DNA from 2 places in the Cupriavidus sp. 01L43 genome. Region 1 is predicted to be linked to the other one. Evidence: predicted binding sites of a transcription regulator. Region 1 holds the regulator's gene; the other holds the start of a gene.
What was found. Region 1 encodes NrdR, which represses ribonucleotide reductase genes. Its sites were predicted from a motif close to CACNANATNTNGTG; they were not measured.
Positions count from the first base shown of each region.

Region 1 (4,380 bases):
GCACGAAGGCGGTCACGAATCGTTGGGGGGTGTCCTGGCCGTCCTCGCGCCACCAGATCTTGATGACGTAGGGCGCACCGTTGACGTTCTGGCACTGCGGGTCCGCGGCGTCGCCGTCATTGGGGGAAGCGTCGATGCAGATCATGCCGCTGGCGGCGGGCAGCGCTTCCTTCAGATCGTCCAGCCAGGCCGCGAAGCTGGCCCCGGCCATGGCCGCCGGCGTGCACCCCTTGGCCGCGTAGCAATCGGCGTTCGGTACGCCATTCGGCTTGTCGAACGCGCCGGCCGTCATGGCGACCTCATTGCTGCGCATCTGGTCCGCCATGTTGTAGGCCATGGTGGTGGCGATGTTGCGCATGGACGCCGTGCGGGCATCGACCAGCGTGCGGAGCTGCAGCATGGCCAGCGCCAATACGCCGATGGCGAGCACGACGATCGTGATCAGTGACTCAATCAGCGTGAACCCGTCATGGCGCGCGCGCGTGGGCGTGCGCAGTCGAACCGGGCGGGCACGTCTCGGTAGGCCGTTCTGTGGGGAGGGCGACATGGCGTCAGATGCAGGGCGTCTGCTGCTGGGTTTGGGGGCGGCCGCTGCCGGTCATGCTGACGGTCTGGCCGGGCAGTTCGGAGTTGCGTTCACAGAACCGCCAGGTGGCCGTCGGGGAAGTGGAGGCGCCCGAGGACCGGAACCGCACCAAATCGGGTGTGGCGCCCAGGTTGCCGGCTTCCAGGGTCAGGGTCGGAGTCGGCTCGTCGCTGTAGCGCAGCACGTCGTCCGTGGGATCGACCACGCCGTCGCCGTTGAGATCGGCGAAGATCACGCGCCGCTGGTTCCAGTCGTCGGAGCAGGCGTTGCCGGTGCCCACGGGACAGATCGTGACGGTGCTGTTGCGCCGTGCCGCTTCGCTGCGGGCCGCTTCGATCTCGGTGAAGAACTTCGACGATTCCGTCGCGATGCGGCTGTTATGCAGGAAGGAACGGAAGTTGGGGATGGCCGCCGCCGCGAGGATGCCGAGGATCGTCACGGCAGTCAGCAACTCGATCAGCGTGAAACCGCCGATCAAGCGCGTCTGAGAGCGGTGGAGATGCCCGATGCGGGCGCGGCTGCGCGGCTGGCTGGCATGCCGCGGCGACTCCATGCCAGCGGGCATGGACGCAGGCCGAGCAGGCGTCAGCAAGCCCACTGCCCAAAGGCAGAAAGACTGACCCATTTGTGACTCCCGTCCAAAAAATCGAACTGTTCTTTTGCTTTTCTACGGGCGGCGCGTTGGAGTTTTGCTGCGCCGGAGCCTCTGTCGGGCCCCGTTTACGCCGTGCACGCGCTCGCCATCCGGCCTCCTTACCCGAAGGAGGTCAGTGCAGATTAGACAGCTTTTTTTACGAAGTAGCTACCCCTTTCGTGGGGTAAGCGGGGAAAATTCGTCGAGTACGTCGCGAAATTCCGACACATCTTCAAAACTGCGATAAACGGAAGCAAAGCGGATATAGGCAATTTTGTCGAGTTTGCGCAATTCGCGCATAACCAGTTCGCCCACCTGGCTGCTGGCGATCTCTTTCTCGCCCAGCGCCAGCAGTTTTTCTTCGATCCGGGTAATGGCCTGGTCGATGGCCTCGGCGGACACCGGCCGCTTGCGCAGGGCCAGCCGCATGGAGTCCTTGAGCTTGCCGCGCGTGTAGTCCACGCGGGAGCCGTTTTTCTTGACGATGGCAGGGAAGAAGAGCTCGATGCGCTCGTAGGTGGTGAAGCGGCGGTCGCAGGCTTCGCAACGCCGGCGGCGGCGCACCGTGTCGCCGTCCTCGGAGACGCGACTGTCAAGCACCTGGGTGTTGGAATGACCGCAGAAGGGGCATTTCATGCCGGACCACCTGAAGATATATGCCGGGCCGCATTATCGCTCGCGGTGTGCAAAAGGTAAAACGGCGCTGCCGGGGCAGCGCCGTTCGTCACGCGCACTATATAGATAGGCGCGATGCCGGTTGTGGGCCGGATATCAGCCGTAGACCGGGAAGCGGCGGGTCAGGGCGGACACCTGCTCGCGCACCTGGGCGATATTGGCTTCGTCGTGCGGGTTGTCCAGCACGTCGGCGATCAGGTTGCCCACCTGGCTGGCTTCGTCTTCCTTGAAGCCGCGCGTGGTCATGGCCGGCGAGCCCAGGCGCACGCCCGAGGTCACGAACGGCTTTTCCGGATCGTTCGGGATGGCGTTCTTGTTCACCGTGATATGGGCGTCGCCGAGGATCTTCTCGGCTTCCTTGCCGGTGATCTGCTTGGCGCGCAGGTCCACCAGCATCACGTGGCTCTCGGTCTTGCCGGACACGATGCGCAGGCCGCGCGCGATCAGGGTCTCGGCCAGCACGGCGGCGTTCTTCACCACCTGTTGCTGGTAGGCCTTGAACTCCGGCGTCAGCGCTTCCTTGAAGGCGACGGCCTTGCCAGCGATCACGTGCATCAGCGGGCCGCCCTGGATCCCCGGGAAGATGGCCGAGTTGATGGCCTTCTCGTGCTCGGCCTTCATCAGGATCACGCCACCACGCGGGCCGCGCAGGCTCTTGTGGGTGGTCGTGGTCACGAAGTCAGCGTGCGGCACCGGGTTCGGGTACACGCCGGCGGCGATCAGGCCGGCGTAGTGGGCCATGTCCACCATGAAGTAGGCGCCAACATCCTTGGCCACCTTGGCGATCCGCTCGAAGTCGATGCGCAGGGCGAAGGCCGAGGCGCCGGCGATGATCATCTTCGGCTTCTTCTCGTGGGCCAGCTTCTCCAGCGCGTCGTAGTCGATGTCTTCCTGCGCGTTCAGGCCATAGCTGACCACGTTGAACCACTTGCCGCTCATGTTCAGGGCCATGCCGTGGGTCAGGTGACCGCCTTCGGCCAGGCTCATGCCCATGATGGTGTCGCCCGGCTTGAGCATGGCGAAGAACACGCCCTGGTTGGCCTGCGAGCCCGAGTTCGGCTGCACGTTGGCGGCTTCAGCGCCGAAGAGCTGCTTCACGCGGTCGATGGCCAACTGCTCCACCACATCCACGTACTCGCAGCCACCGTAGTAGCGCTTGCCGGGATAGCCCTCGGCGTACTTGTTGGTCAGCTGCGAGCCCTGGGCGGCCATCACGGCCGGCGAGGTGTAGTTCTCGGACGCGATCAGCTCGATATGGTCTTCCTGGCGCTGGTTTTCCTTCTGGATCGCGGCGAAGACTTCGGGGTCGATCTGCTCGATGGTGAAACGGCTGCGTTCAAACATGGCGTGACTCGTCTGTAAAAAAGGGATGCCGATGCACTTTTCGGATACGAACAGGCAATCGGGATACATCTCGGGGGTTTCGCAGAACTTCGCGATTAGGGCGCGCGGGGAAGGCATCGGCGTCCCGCACCAGTGACCTCTATATATAGAGGTCGTCCGGTGCAGGGCGCACCCTGCTTCCCATTCGCTGCCCAGGCGAGCGGCAGGCGTTTGTGATTCACGCCAGATAACTTGCGCTTCCTCGTGGTAGTACCCACTGACTTCGCCAGTCGCGCAAGATGGAATGGTTGCCGCAGAGTTTACGCGAGGCCGCGCCGCGCCGCAAGGCGGTGCCAGAGGGGGTAACGCGGGGGCAGGGCAGGCCGGATGTGGCGGGCGGTGCATCGGGCCAGCTTCCCGCAAAGCCGCGCGGCGCCTGGCTCGCAACTTGCTGTTGCATTTCTCCTGCGGGTTTACCTGCGGCGGGCCGTTGCGGTCCGTTACAATGCCGGCCATGCCGAACTATGTCTGGCCGCTGCGCGTGTACTGGGAAGACACGGATGCCGGCGGCGTGGTGTTCTACGCCAACTACCTGAAATTCTTTGAACGGGCCCGGACCGAATGGCTGCGCTCGCTCGGGATCGGTCAGCAGGACCTTGCCGATACGTCCAATGTGGTCTTCGTGGTACGCAGTACTGCTGTGGAATACAATGCGCCCGCCCGGCTGGACGACCAGCTGGAAATCCGCACCGTGATTGAACGGGTGGGGCCTGCCTCGGTCCAATTCGCCCAAGAAGCGTGGCGCGACGACCTCCAGCTGGCCAGCGGCAAGATCCGGGTGGGATGTGTCGATAAAGACACATTTCGTCCGGCCCCGATTCCTGCTCCTGTTCTCGCAACTATAAGAAACGCTCGATGAATCCGGTGACCGTCACGCAAGACCTGTCGATTATCTCGCTGGTGCTGCACGCCAGCCTGCTGGCACAGGCCGTCATGGCGCTGCTGCTGGTGATGTCCCTCTTCTCGTGGACCTATATTTTCCGCAAGCACCTGGCGCTGCGCGCCGCGCGCAGCCAGACGGAAATCTTCGAGCGCGACTTCTGGGCCGGTGGCGATCTCCAGGCGCTTTATAACAGCGCCGTCAACAACCGCCACAACACCG
Region 1 is NZ_JBFTSH010000001.1:175,843-180,222, forward strand. It holds gene pilV (type IV pilus modification protein PilV) at 1-547, opposite strand, end outside; gene AC1DP9_RS00835 (GspH/FimT family pseudopilin) at 552-1,151, opposite strand; gene nrdR (transcriptional regulator NrdR) at 1,389-1,856, opposite strand; gene glyA (serine hydroxymethyltransferase) at 1,992-3,239, opposite strand; ZMP/ZTP riboswitch at 3,422-3,522, opposite strand; gene ybgC (tol-pal system-associated acyl-CoA thioesterase) at 3,733-4,137, shown strand; gene tolQ (protein TolQ) at 4,134-4,380, shown strand, end outside.

Region 2 (4,380 bases), on a different contig from region 1:
CGCGGCTGGCGGCGTACCGCTTCCCCGGCAACGTGCGGGAACTCGAAAACCTGCTGGAACGCGCCTACGCCTTCGCCGAATCGGACGAGATCGCGGTGGCGGACCTCGGGCCGCTCGAAGCCGGCGTGGATCGCGCCGGCCTGCTGCAAGGCGCGCCCGTGCCCGTGCCGGAGACCGCGCCGACCGGTTATGAGACCTGGGGCAGCCCGGCCTGGTCGGCGGCCAGCCTGACGGCGCCGGAGGCGGGGGGTGCCGTGGCCGAGGCGCCGCCGCCCCAGCCCCAGCCATCCATCGATCCGATGGTCGATGCGTTGCGCGACGTCACGTTCCCCATCGACCTGCCGGCCCGGCTCGAGGCCCTCGAGCGCGAATTGATCCTGCGCGCGCTGCGCCAGACCGGCTTTAATCGCACCACGGCCGCGCCGCTGCTGGGTTTGAATTTCCGCCAGCTGCGCTACCGCATCCAGCAACTCGAGATCCGCGACGAACGCGAAGGGCGCGATGGCCGGGAAGGGCGCGACGACAGCGAATCGATGGCGGAAGGCGAGGGCCGCGATGGCTAACGTGGCCGCAGACTGGCTGCCAGACGCCGACGGCTGGGTGCCGGCCGCGCGCCGCGTGCCATCGCCCAACTTCGACACCCGCCCCGAGGGCATGCCCGTCGACGTGGTGGTGCTGCACAACATCAGCCTGCCGCCGGGCCAGTTCGGCACGGGCGACATCGAGGCGTTCTTCCAGAACCGGCTCGACACCGCCCGCCACCCGTTCTTCGAAACGATCCGCGACGTCCGCGTCTCCGCCCACTTCCTGATCACCCGCGAGGGCGAGTTGGTGCAATTTGTGGCGTGTACGCAACGTGCCTGGCATGCGGGCCAGTCAGCCTACTGCGGCCGCCAGCGCTGCAACGACTTCTCCATCGGCATCGAGATCGAAGGCGCCGACGACCAGCCCTTCACCCTGGGCCAGTACGACACCGCCGCCCGCATCGTCGCCGCCCTGCGCACGACCTACCCGATCACCGGCATCGCCGGCCACAGCGACATCGCCCCCGGCCGCAAAACCGACCCCGGCCCGCACTTCGACTGGGACCGATTCGCCAGACTGGCCGACGTGACGCCAGCGCTGCTGCCTTATCGACGGGGGGGTTCCTGACCCGCCGCCCCCTTGTGCACGATGCCTCATATTCAGGCATTCGCCCGCGTGACAGCGATGTGAAATCCCCACACTTGGGCCGCCTATCGGCGACTCGCCCCGATTAAAAAATTTTAGAAAATTTGTGCGGTGGCGCACGGGCCGCCGCCATCCCTTGGCGTAGCGCGGCTTGCGGGAATGTGGCGCCGCCGCACACCCCGTCCCCAGACCGGCATCTGACTTGTCAAGACTGGTCTTTCCGATTCATTTCACTATACTTAGCCCAGTTTTTCGCAGTGACCACTATATCTAGTGGTACTACCGGGGAACCGGCCGAGGTGTGAAGCCTGCGCCGCAATGGATTGCGACGCAGGCGCCACAGTAGTGACGCGGCCGGCGGTATCGCAAGAGTCCCTAGCAGAATGAACGCCTGTGCAGTTTGGTTCTCGCCCCGGCAAGGCCGGTGTCGAGTGTCTTCTGAAGCGCATTTTGCTAGGGACTTTGTCACTTCATTACAAGGGTTAAAACAGGAGTTACCTCATGCAAACGGCCCAGAACGAACAACAAAACAAGGGATCGGCTGGCGTTGTCGGCGCCGCCGGAACGTCGCAGCAGACCCCCGCCGCTGCCGGCGCCAACTATCAGGACTACAAGCTCATCCGCCGCAATGGGGCCGTGGTGGCGTTCGAGCCGAACAAGATTGCCGTCGCCGTGACCAAGGCCTTCCTGGCCGTGAACGGCGGCCAGGGCGCTGCCTCCGCGCGCGTGCGCGAGATCGTGGAACAGGTCACCCAGAACGTGGTGCGCGCGCTGCTGCGCAGCCGGCCGAACGGCGGCACCTTCCATATCGAGGACGTGCAGGACCACGTGGAACTGGCGCTGATGCGCTCGGGCGAGCATGAAGTGGCCCGTGCCTACGTGCTGTATCGCGAGAAGCGCACCCAGGAGCGCGCGCAGGCCAATGCGCAGACCGTGGCGCGTGTGCAACAGGGCGTGGCCTTCAACGTGAACGACAACGGCGTGAGCCGCGTGCTGGATCTGGCCGCGCTGCACGAGTTGATCGACACCGCCTGCAGCGGCCTGGGCAACGGCGTGAGCGCCGAGCCGATCCTGAAGGAAACGCTCAAGAACCTGTACGACGGCGTGCCGCTGAGCCAGGTGTACGACTCCGCCATCCTGGCCGCGCGTACCCTGATCGAGAAGGACCCGGACTACAGCCAGGTCACCGCCCGTATCCTGCTGCACACGATCCGCAAGGAAATCCTCGGCGGCGAAGTGACGCAGGCCGAGATGGGCTCGCGCTACGCCGAGTACTTCCCGAAGTTCATCGCCCGCGGCATTCAGGCCGAACTGCTGGACGAAAAGCTGGCCACGTATGACCTGGCCCGCCTGGGCGCGGCGCTGGACGCCTCGCGCGACTTCCAGTTCAACTACCTCGGCCTGCAGACGCTGTACGACCGCTACTTCCTGCACGTGGAAGAGCAGCGCATCGAAATGCCGCAGGCCTTCTTCATGCGCGTGGCCATGGGCCTGGCGCTGGAAGAGCGCGACCGCGAAGCCCGCGCCATCGAGTTCTACCAACTGCTGTCGTCGTTCGACTTCATGTCGTCCACGCCCACGCTGTTCAACTCGGGCACGCGCCGCTCGCAGCTCTCGTCGTGCTACCTGACCACGGTGTCGGACGACCTGGAAGGCATCTACGAAGCCCTCAAGGAAAACGCGCTGCTGTCGAAGTTCGCCGGCGGCCTGGGCAACGACTGGACCAACGTGCGCGCGCTGGGCTCCCACATCAAGGGCACCAACGGCAAGAGCCAGGGCGTGGTGCCGTTCCTGAAGGTGGTGAACGACACGGCCGTGGCCGTGAACCAGGGCGGCAAGCGCAAGGGCGCCGTCTGCGCCTACCTGGAGACGTGGCACCTGGACATCGAGGAATTCCTCGAACTGCGCAAGAACACCGGCGACGACCGCCGCCGCACCCACGACATGAACACGGCCAACTGGATTCCGGACCTGTTCATGAAGCGCGTGATGGAAAACGCCGAATGGACGCTGTTCTCGCCCGCCACCTGCCCGGACCTGCATGACAAGGTCGGCAAGGCGTTRGAGCAGGCCTACGTCGCCTATGAAGCCAAGGCTGCCAGCGGCGAACTGAAGCTGTTCAAGAAGGTGCCGGCCATCCAGCTCTGGCGCAAGATGCTGGGCATGCTGTTCGAGACCGGCCATCCGTGGATCACGTTCAAGGATCCGTGCAACATCCGTAGCCCGCAGCAGCACGTGGGCGTGGTGCACAGCTCCAACCTGTGCACGGAAATCACGCTGAACACGAACGAGAGCGAAATCGCCGTGTGCAACCTGGGTTCGGTGAACCTGGTGGCCCACCTGAAGCAGGAGGCCGACGGCACCCACGTGCTCGACCACGCCAAGCTCCAGAAGACCATCCGCACCGCGATGCGCATGCTCGACAACGTGATCGACATCAACTACTACGCGGTGGACAAGGCGCGCAATTCGAACCTGCGCCACCGCCCGGTGGGCATGGGCATCATGGGCTTCCAGGACTGCCTGCACGTGCTGCGCACGCCGTACTCCAGCGACGCCGCCGTGAAGTTCGCCGATACGTCGATGGAAGCGGTCTGCTACTACGCCTACGAGGCATCGAACGAGCTGGCGCAGGAACGTGGCCGCTACAGCACCTACGAGGGTTCGCTGTGGGACCGTGGCATCCTGCCGCAGGACTCGCTCAAGCTGCTGGCCGACGAGCGCGGCGGCTACCTGGAAGTGGACATGTCCTCGTCGATGGACTGGGACAGCCTGCGCGCCAGCATCAAGCAGCACGGCATGCGTAACTCGAACTGCATCGCGATCGCCCCGACCGCGACCATTTCGAACATCATCGGCGTGTCGGCCTGCATCGAGCCGACCTTCCAGAACCTGTACGTGAAGTCGAACCTCTCGGGCGAGTTCACGGTGGTCAACGACTACCTGGTGCGCGACCTCAAGGCACGCGGCCTGTGGGACGAAGTGATGGTGGCGGACCTGAAGTACTTCGATGGTTCGCTGGCCCGCATCGACCGCATTCCGCAAGACCTGCGCGACATCTACGCCACGGCCTTCGAGGTGGAGCCGAGCTGGCTGGTGGAGGCCGCGAGCCGCCGCCAGAAGTGGATCGACCAGGCCCAGTCGCTGAACATCTACATGGCTGGCGCGTCGGGCAAGAAGCTGGACGATACCTACAAGCAAGCCTGGCTG
Region 2 is NZ_JBFTSH010000022.1:6,872-11,251, reverse strand. It holds gene AC1DP9_RS25750 (sigma-54-dependent transcriptional regulator) at 1-563, shown strand, start outside; gene ampD (1,6-anhydro-N-acetylmuramyl-L-alanine amidase AmpD) at 556-1,152, shown strand; gene AC1DP9_RS25740 (ribonucleoside-diphosphate reductase subunit alpha) at 1,672-4,380, shown strand, end outside.
Region 2: AC1DP9_RS25740 (ribonucleoside-diphosphate reductase subunit alpha) is a predicted target of NrdR. The motif match lies at 1,433-1,446, and genes of this name have one in related genera.